DNA from 3 places in the Carnobacterium mobile DSM 4848 genome. Region 3 is predicted to be linked to each of the others. Evidence: predicted binding sites of a transcription regulator. Region 3 holds the regulator's gene; each other region holds the start of a gene.
The links. The regulator LexA, encoded in region 3, represses DNA repair genes until DNA is damaged. The targets are predictions, from matches to a motif close to CNAACANNTGTTNG.
Positions count from the first base shown of each region.

Region 1 (2,278 bases), 420 kb from region 3:
GCATAAGAAAGAAAACGTTATTTTTTTTGCTTTTTTATTTGGTTTATTTTATCGTATTGCTGAGCTAATGCATCTTCATATTTGCCTGTATGATTCGGATGGTAATACACTGCTTTTGTTAATTTATCAGGAAGGTACTGTTGATTTACCCATGCACCTGGAAAATCGTGAGGGTATTTATAATGTAGTCCTCTTCCTAGATTTTTGGCACCACTATAATGAGAGTCTCTTAAATGATCAGGCACATCTCCGCTTTTGCCTGCCCGAATATCTTCTAAGGCAGCATCAATCGCTACATAAGATGAATTGGATTTTGGCGAAAGACACAGATCTACTACAGTATTAGCCAAAGGGATTCTAGCTTCTGGAAAACCCAATTTTTCAGCCGCTTGGACCGCTGTTACCGTTCGCTGGGCAGCAGCGGGATTTGCCAATCCGATGTCTTCGTAAGCAATGACCATTAATCTTCTTGAAATGATTGGAAGATCTCCTGCTTCGATTAACCGCCCTAAATAATGAAGTGCAGCATTTACATCACTGCCGCGAATAGATTTTTGTAAAGCTGAAATAACATCATAGTGAGCATCACCATCTTTATCATGCGTTAAGGCTTTACGCTGAATGCATTCTTCAACAATATCTAATGTAATATGAATAACTCCATTTTCATCAGGTTCTGTAGATTTAACAGCCAATTCCAATCCGTTTAGTGCGCTTCTTAAGTCTCCGTTAGTTGCACGAGAAAGATGCAATAAAGCCTTTTCTTGTAAGGCTACTGATTCGTTGCCTAAGCCGCGTTCTTTATCTTTCAAGGCCCGGAGCAGAGCAGATTGAATGTCTTCAATAGAAAGAGGTTTTAATTCAAAAATTTGCGTCCTGCTACGAATTGCAGGATTAATCGTAATATAAGGATTTTCAGTGGTTGCACCAATCATAATAATACGTCCGCTTTCTAAATGCGGCAATAAAAAATCTTGTTTGGGTTTATCAAGACGATGCACTTCATCTAGTAACAGAATAACTGAACCACTCATTTTTGCTTCTTCTGCTACAATTTGTAAGTCTTTTTTAGTATCGGTAGCTGCATTCAAAATACGAAAAGCATATTGGGTAGAACCAGCAATTGCACTGGCGATACTGGTTTTTCCAATTCCTGGCGGACCGTATAAAATCATAGAGGAAAGCATCTTGGCATCTACCATTCGCTGAATGATCTTCCCAGGGCCAACCAAATGAGATTGTCCGACGATTTGATCTATGCGAGTCGGCCGCATACGAAACGCTAAGGGCTTATTCAAAAAAGGACCTCCTTAAAAACTCTTTCTATCTAGTATATCATTTTAAAAGCACAGCTTCTACTCATAAGGAACATTCGTTTGCTTTATTTTAATTGCTTTTTTGTAAGTAGAATAGTCTGGAATTCTCCCTATTGACTAGAAATTATGCTATCATAAATGAGTATAAATACAGGAATAACTGCAAAAAGCTTTTAACTGCAGTTTAACCGAATAATTTTTTCTTGAAGCCGGTAGTTTTATGCAAAGACTTAGCAATATAATCATGATACTATTTCTAGATATACTGAAGGAGTGAAGTAGATGAGAGAGAAGTTAAAGTTAAAAGAGCAGAGCAAGTCAGCTCCTGGTACTTCTCAAGAAACAGCCCTTTATTTAACTAAATTGCAAGCTGAGGAGATCTTAAATGAGGCTTACCAGCAAACTGAAGGCATCTACTGTGATATTCAATATCAATTGACAGAATTAAAAAAAGCAATTAAAGAATATAAAGTGGCGCTTAAACAAGAGAAAGAGAAAAAAAACCGAAATTTAAAAGAATATATAGCTGTACTAGAACTTACTTATGTCTTAAAACAACAAGCATTGAAAAAAACTTTTGCAGAAAGCAAAAGGAATTTAATAGATGAAGCAGCTAAAGAAGAAGAAACAATAAAAGAAGCTGTTCAAAAAAAATCAGCTGCATTAGAAAAAGAAGTCGCTGCGAAAAGAAGGGCATATCAAAAATTAGCAGAAAAAGAATTTGAACAGTTGGAAAAAGAAAAAGAACGTTTTTTGCTGTATCAAGCACAAATGAAAGAACAGCTGGAGAATAAAGAAAAAAATTTGTTTTATGCTATACAAAAAAAACAAGATGAATATCTTTTACGTGAACAGGAATTACAGAATCAAATGTACTATTACCGTGGTCAAGACAACAAAAGAAAAATAAAAAATTTCAGAACCAGTTTAGTTATTTTTTTATTAGCTAGTTTAGCTATTAT
Region 1 is NZ_JQMR01000001.1:786,415-788,692, reverse strand. Features, by position in the region: gene BR87_RS03525 (replication-associated recombination protein A) at 18-1,298, opposite strand; gene BR87_RS03520 (AAA family ATPase) at 1,599-2,278, shown strand, end outside.
Region 1: the regulator LexA is predicted to act here: its motif matches at 1,366-1,379, upstream of BR87_RS03525 (replication-associated recombination protein A).

Region 2 (2,278 bases), 140 kb from region 3:
AAAGAGCTTTGCGAATCAATTGTTGGCTTGTTTCTCCATTCTCTACTAAGTAAAAACCTAATTGTTCGCCGATTACTGCTTCAACTGCTCCACGGGCCTGTCCTGTACCTAGCTTGCTCTTCGTTTGCCCTTCAAACTGAAGCAAGTCTTCAGGAATACGTACAGAGATGATTGCCGCCAATCCTTCTCTAAAATCGCTGCCTTCCAGATTTTTGTCTTTTTCTTTTAACAAATTGACCTTACGAGCATAGTCATTAAAGCTCTTTGTTAAAGCTGTTTTCATACTAGATTCATGAGTTCCGCCGTCTTTTGTTCTGACATTATTAACAAAAGACAAAATATTTTCGGAATAGCCATCATTGTATTGGAAAGAAAATTCTACTTCAATCTCATTATTCTCTCCTGAAAAATAAGCTACAGGGGTAAGGGTATCTTTATCCTCATTTAAATAAGCTACAAATTCTTTTATTCCTTCTTCATAATGAAAAACATCTGATTGGTCATTTCGTTCATCAATCAATTCAATTCGAAGGTTTTTTAATAGAAAAGCTGATTCTCTTAAGCGTTCAGAAAGAACATCATAGGAATATTTTATTGTAGAAAAAATTGTCGCATCTGGTTTAAAATGGACAGTTGTTCCATTTTTTTTCTGACTATTTTTTTTCTTCGTTAACGTTCCTTTAGGTTTTCCACCATTAACAAACTCTTGCTTGTACTCAATACCATCTCTAACAATCGTAACCGTAAGCCATTCTGAAAGTGCATTAACAACACTGGCTCCAACGCCGTGTAACCCGCCAGAAGTCTTATAGCCGCCTTCTTGTCCGAATTTACCACCAGCATGCAATACCGTGAAGATAACTTGAACTGTTGGAATGCCGGAAGCGTGCATCCCTATCGGCATCCCGCGTCCGTTATCTTTTACACTGACACTATCGTCTTTATGCAACGTCACTACGATTTCATTTCCATAGCCAGATAAAGCTTCATCTACTGAATTATCTACGATTTCATAAACCAAATGATGCAATCCTCTTGTATCTGTAGAACCAATATACATTCCTGGTCGTTTACGTACAGCCTCTAGCCCTTCTAGGACTTGAATAGAAGCATCGTTGTATTCTGTTTTTCTTTGCATGTATAAAAACTCCTTAAATCCTTATTACGTCATACGTAGCGGCAAAAATTAACATGCGTTCAAAAGAAATTTCTTCTCTTTCAACGTCTTTCATTAACATTTTCACTTTGTAGTCATCCGTTTATTTCGTTAAGCATCTATTCAATAATACTCTAACTATAAGGGATTGAAAAGAAAAAATCACCCTTTTTATTTAAAAACCGAAAGTATGTTCGTATACAAAAAGTATACGCCATGCTTTCTTATTAAACAAGTTTCATTATAAAAAAGCAAGTTAAACTCTATAAAGAATTTTTATGGTCATTTTTTTCTTTAAGTTTAGCTCTATTCTGCTTTCAGCTCATTCGCATTACTCGATTTTTACTAGCCTTAAAATAAAATAAATGGTAAAATATGGCGTATCGGCAATTAAATTGCTGAGTTAGGAGTGAATAAAGTGCTTAAAATAATCCTTATGTTCATTACAGCCTATTTACTCGGTTCCATTCCATCTGGAGTATGGATAGGCAAAAAAATCTACGGAAAAGACATCCGGAATTATGGCAGTGGAAACTCTGGAACGACGAATACTTTTCGGGTTTTAGGAATAAAAGCTGGAATTCTTGTTTTGTTTGCTGATGTTTTAAAAGGAACTCTTGCAGCTAGTCTGCCTTACTTGCTCCATTCTGATCTTAATCCAATGGTGGTAGGACTCGGAGCAATCATAGGACACACCTTCCCTGTTTTTGCGCAATTTAAAGGTGGCAAAGCCGTAGCAACGAGTGCCGGTGTACTATTAGCCTATAACCCGTCATTTTTTATTTATTGTGTGTTGTTGTTTTTGGTTATTTTATTTTTTTCACGTATGGTCAGTTTTTCCAGCATGCTTTCCTTGCTGATTATAACACCCTCTACTCTTTTAACAAATGACTGGATTTTAACAACTATTGCTGCACTCTTAACTATTTTTATTATTTACCGACATAAAGACAATATAAAAAGAATACGCACGGGTACAGAAAGTAAGGTTCCATTCGGTTTCGGTTATAAAAAAGATTCCAAGTAATGAATTTAACCTTGCCAAACCAAACGCCTGACAGAATTAAACTGTCAGGCGTTTTTTTGATGGTTTACTCGATTGTGATGTCGTAGTGACAATTA
Region 2 is NZ_JQMR01000001.1:508,580-510,857, forward strand. Features, by position in the region: gene parE (DNA topoisomerase IV subunit B) at 1-1,138, opposite strand, end outside; gene plsY (glycerol-3-phosphate 1-O-acyltransferase PlsY) at 1,593-2,183, shown strand; gene BR87_RS02290 (aldose 1-epimerase family protein) at 2,248-2,278, opposite strand, start outside.
Region 2: the regulator LexA is predicted to act here: its motif matches at 1,340-1,353, upstream of parE (DNA topoisomerase IV subunit B).

Region 3 (2,278 bases):
CCGGTTGTTGCTTCGACTCCATCTGTATAGTGAACCTCGGGATGTCCAGGAGTTTTACTGTCCCATTGACGGAAGCTTTTTAGATCTTCAATAGAAACTTGGTAGCCTGCTAGATGCAGTAAGCTGTATAACATCATTGATCCATGCCCGGCTGAAAGAACAAATCGATCACGATCGACCCATTTTGAATTTTTAGGGTTCACTTTTAAGTGTTGAGTCCAAAGGGTATAAGCCATTGGCGCTGCTCCCATTGGCAATCCAGGGTGGCCCGAATTGGCTTTTTGTACTCCATCTATACTTAGTGTTCTAATCGTATTTACCGCTAGTTGGTCCGTATTGTCAAACAATTAAATCATCCTTTCAATTGTGTTACCTCTAGTTTACTGTTTTATCGCTATCGAAGCAACGACTGAATACAATAATTTGAAAATATTTTTGATTGTATCCAGCAGTCTAAATTGCTTTTAGCGATTATGAAAGCCTTTTTCTTTTTGAATCTTTTTCAACTTATCAGGGGTTACATCATTACCAGTCTCATCAACGACTTTTAAACCTTCGATATGGTTGCGCATGCCTCCACGAAAAGCTGCTAAATAGGCTTCACGTAATTTTTTTTGTTCTGTTTGTTCAGAAAGACTCAAACCTTCATTTTTAGATTTTCTTGCTAATTCATTAATTCTTTCTAGTTGATCTTTAGGCAACATTTTACTCACTCCATTTTTTTATTCTTTCACTACTATACCAAAAAAAATAAGGAAATACATTAAATTAGTTTGCAAAATAGCGAACATTTGTTTGATTGTCATATAATTTTATGGTATTCTGTCAATGAGTATACAATCTAAGAAATGAGGTGCGATTATTTATGCGTAAGACTCCTGAATCTAGACAGATGGAAGTATTACATTATATTCATGAACAAGTGCAGTTAAAGGGTTACCCGCCGACTGTGCGTGAAATTGGAACAGCCGTTTCTTTGTCTTCTACATCAACTGTCCATGGTCATTTAGCAAGATTAGAAAAAAATGGGTACATTCAACGTGACCCAAGCAAACCGCGTGCGATTGAGTTAACAGCTACTGGTTTGTCAAAACTAGGTATTCAATTGGAACACATTCCTTTACTGGGTACTGTCACAGCTGGCGAACCTATCTTAGCAGTAGAAGAAGCAACAGATTATTTCCCGCTTCCTCCTAACTTAAAACAAGAAAGCGAAGCTCTCTTTATGCTGACTATTCGCGGTGAAAGTATGATCAATGCTGGGATATTCGACGGCGATGAAGTGATTGTCCGTAAACAATCAAGTGCAAATAACGGTGACATTATTATTGCTTTAACTAATGAAGATGAAGCCACTTGCAAAAGATTTTATCGAGAAAGTAATTACTATCGGTTACAACCAGAAAACGATACAATGGATGCTATTATTTTAGATGAAGTAACCGTCCTTGGAAAAGTTGTCGGCCTTTATCGAAGCCATATTTTTTAAACACAAACAATTTAGAGCAACTAACGTAGCTAAAGTTGCTACAGGCATGATAAAGTGGATATCGAGTCTGCCGTTTGGAACATATTTAATAAAAATTATTAAGAAATGGAAAAGAGGTCGGCCCTTTGGGTCAACCTCTTTTTGTTTATTGGTTCTTTATCGAATTGTGTTGGTCATGCTTAATAATGAAATTTCCTCCGGAATTTACGCGTCTGCTTGCATGAGCCATGGGAACGACTGGAGCCTTACATGTCACCAGCCTTTCAAGCCTCAAACGAAGCCTAACCGCTTCGTAATTCGCATTGAATCCTTTACATGGCTGCAAGGAGCCGCTATTCCTCCGTAAATTTCAAGTTGTGGAATAGACTCATTCTTCTTACCAACACTAAAAATAATAGAACCTGTTTATTTATTTGTTAAAGAAAAAAATCAATATTCCATTAAAGCTAAAATATCGTAGTCTTTAATTTTATCGCGGCCTTTTAATTCACTTAATTCAACAAGGAAAGCTGTCCCTACAACTTCTCCACCTAATTGTTCGATTAATTTGATGGTTGCTGCAATGGTGCCGCCTGTGGCTAAAAGATCATCACAAACTAAAACTTTTTGGCCAGGTTTAATGGCATCTTTATGAATTTGTAGAATATCATTGCCGTATTCTAGACCATAGTTAACTTCAACCGTTTCACGCGGAAGTTTCCCTTTTTTTCTTGCAGGAGCAAAACCGATACCTAATTCATAAGCTACAGGACAACCAACGATAAAACCGCGAGCTTCCGGTCCAACAAT
Region 3 is NZ_JQMR01000001.1:370,470-372,747, reverse strand. Features, by position in the region: gene tkt (transketolase) at 1-347, opposite strand, end outside; gene BR87_RS01720 (DUF896 family protein) at 465-704, opposite strand; gene lexA (transcriptional repressor LexA) at 866-1,489, shown strand; gene BR87_RS01705 (adenine phosphoribosyltransferase) at 1,919-2,278, opposite strand, start outside.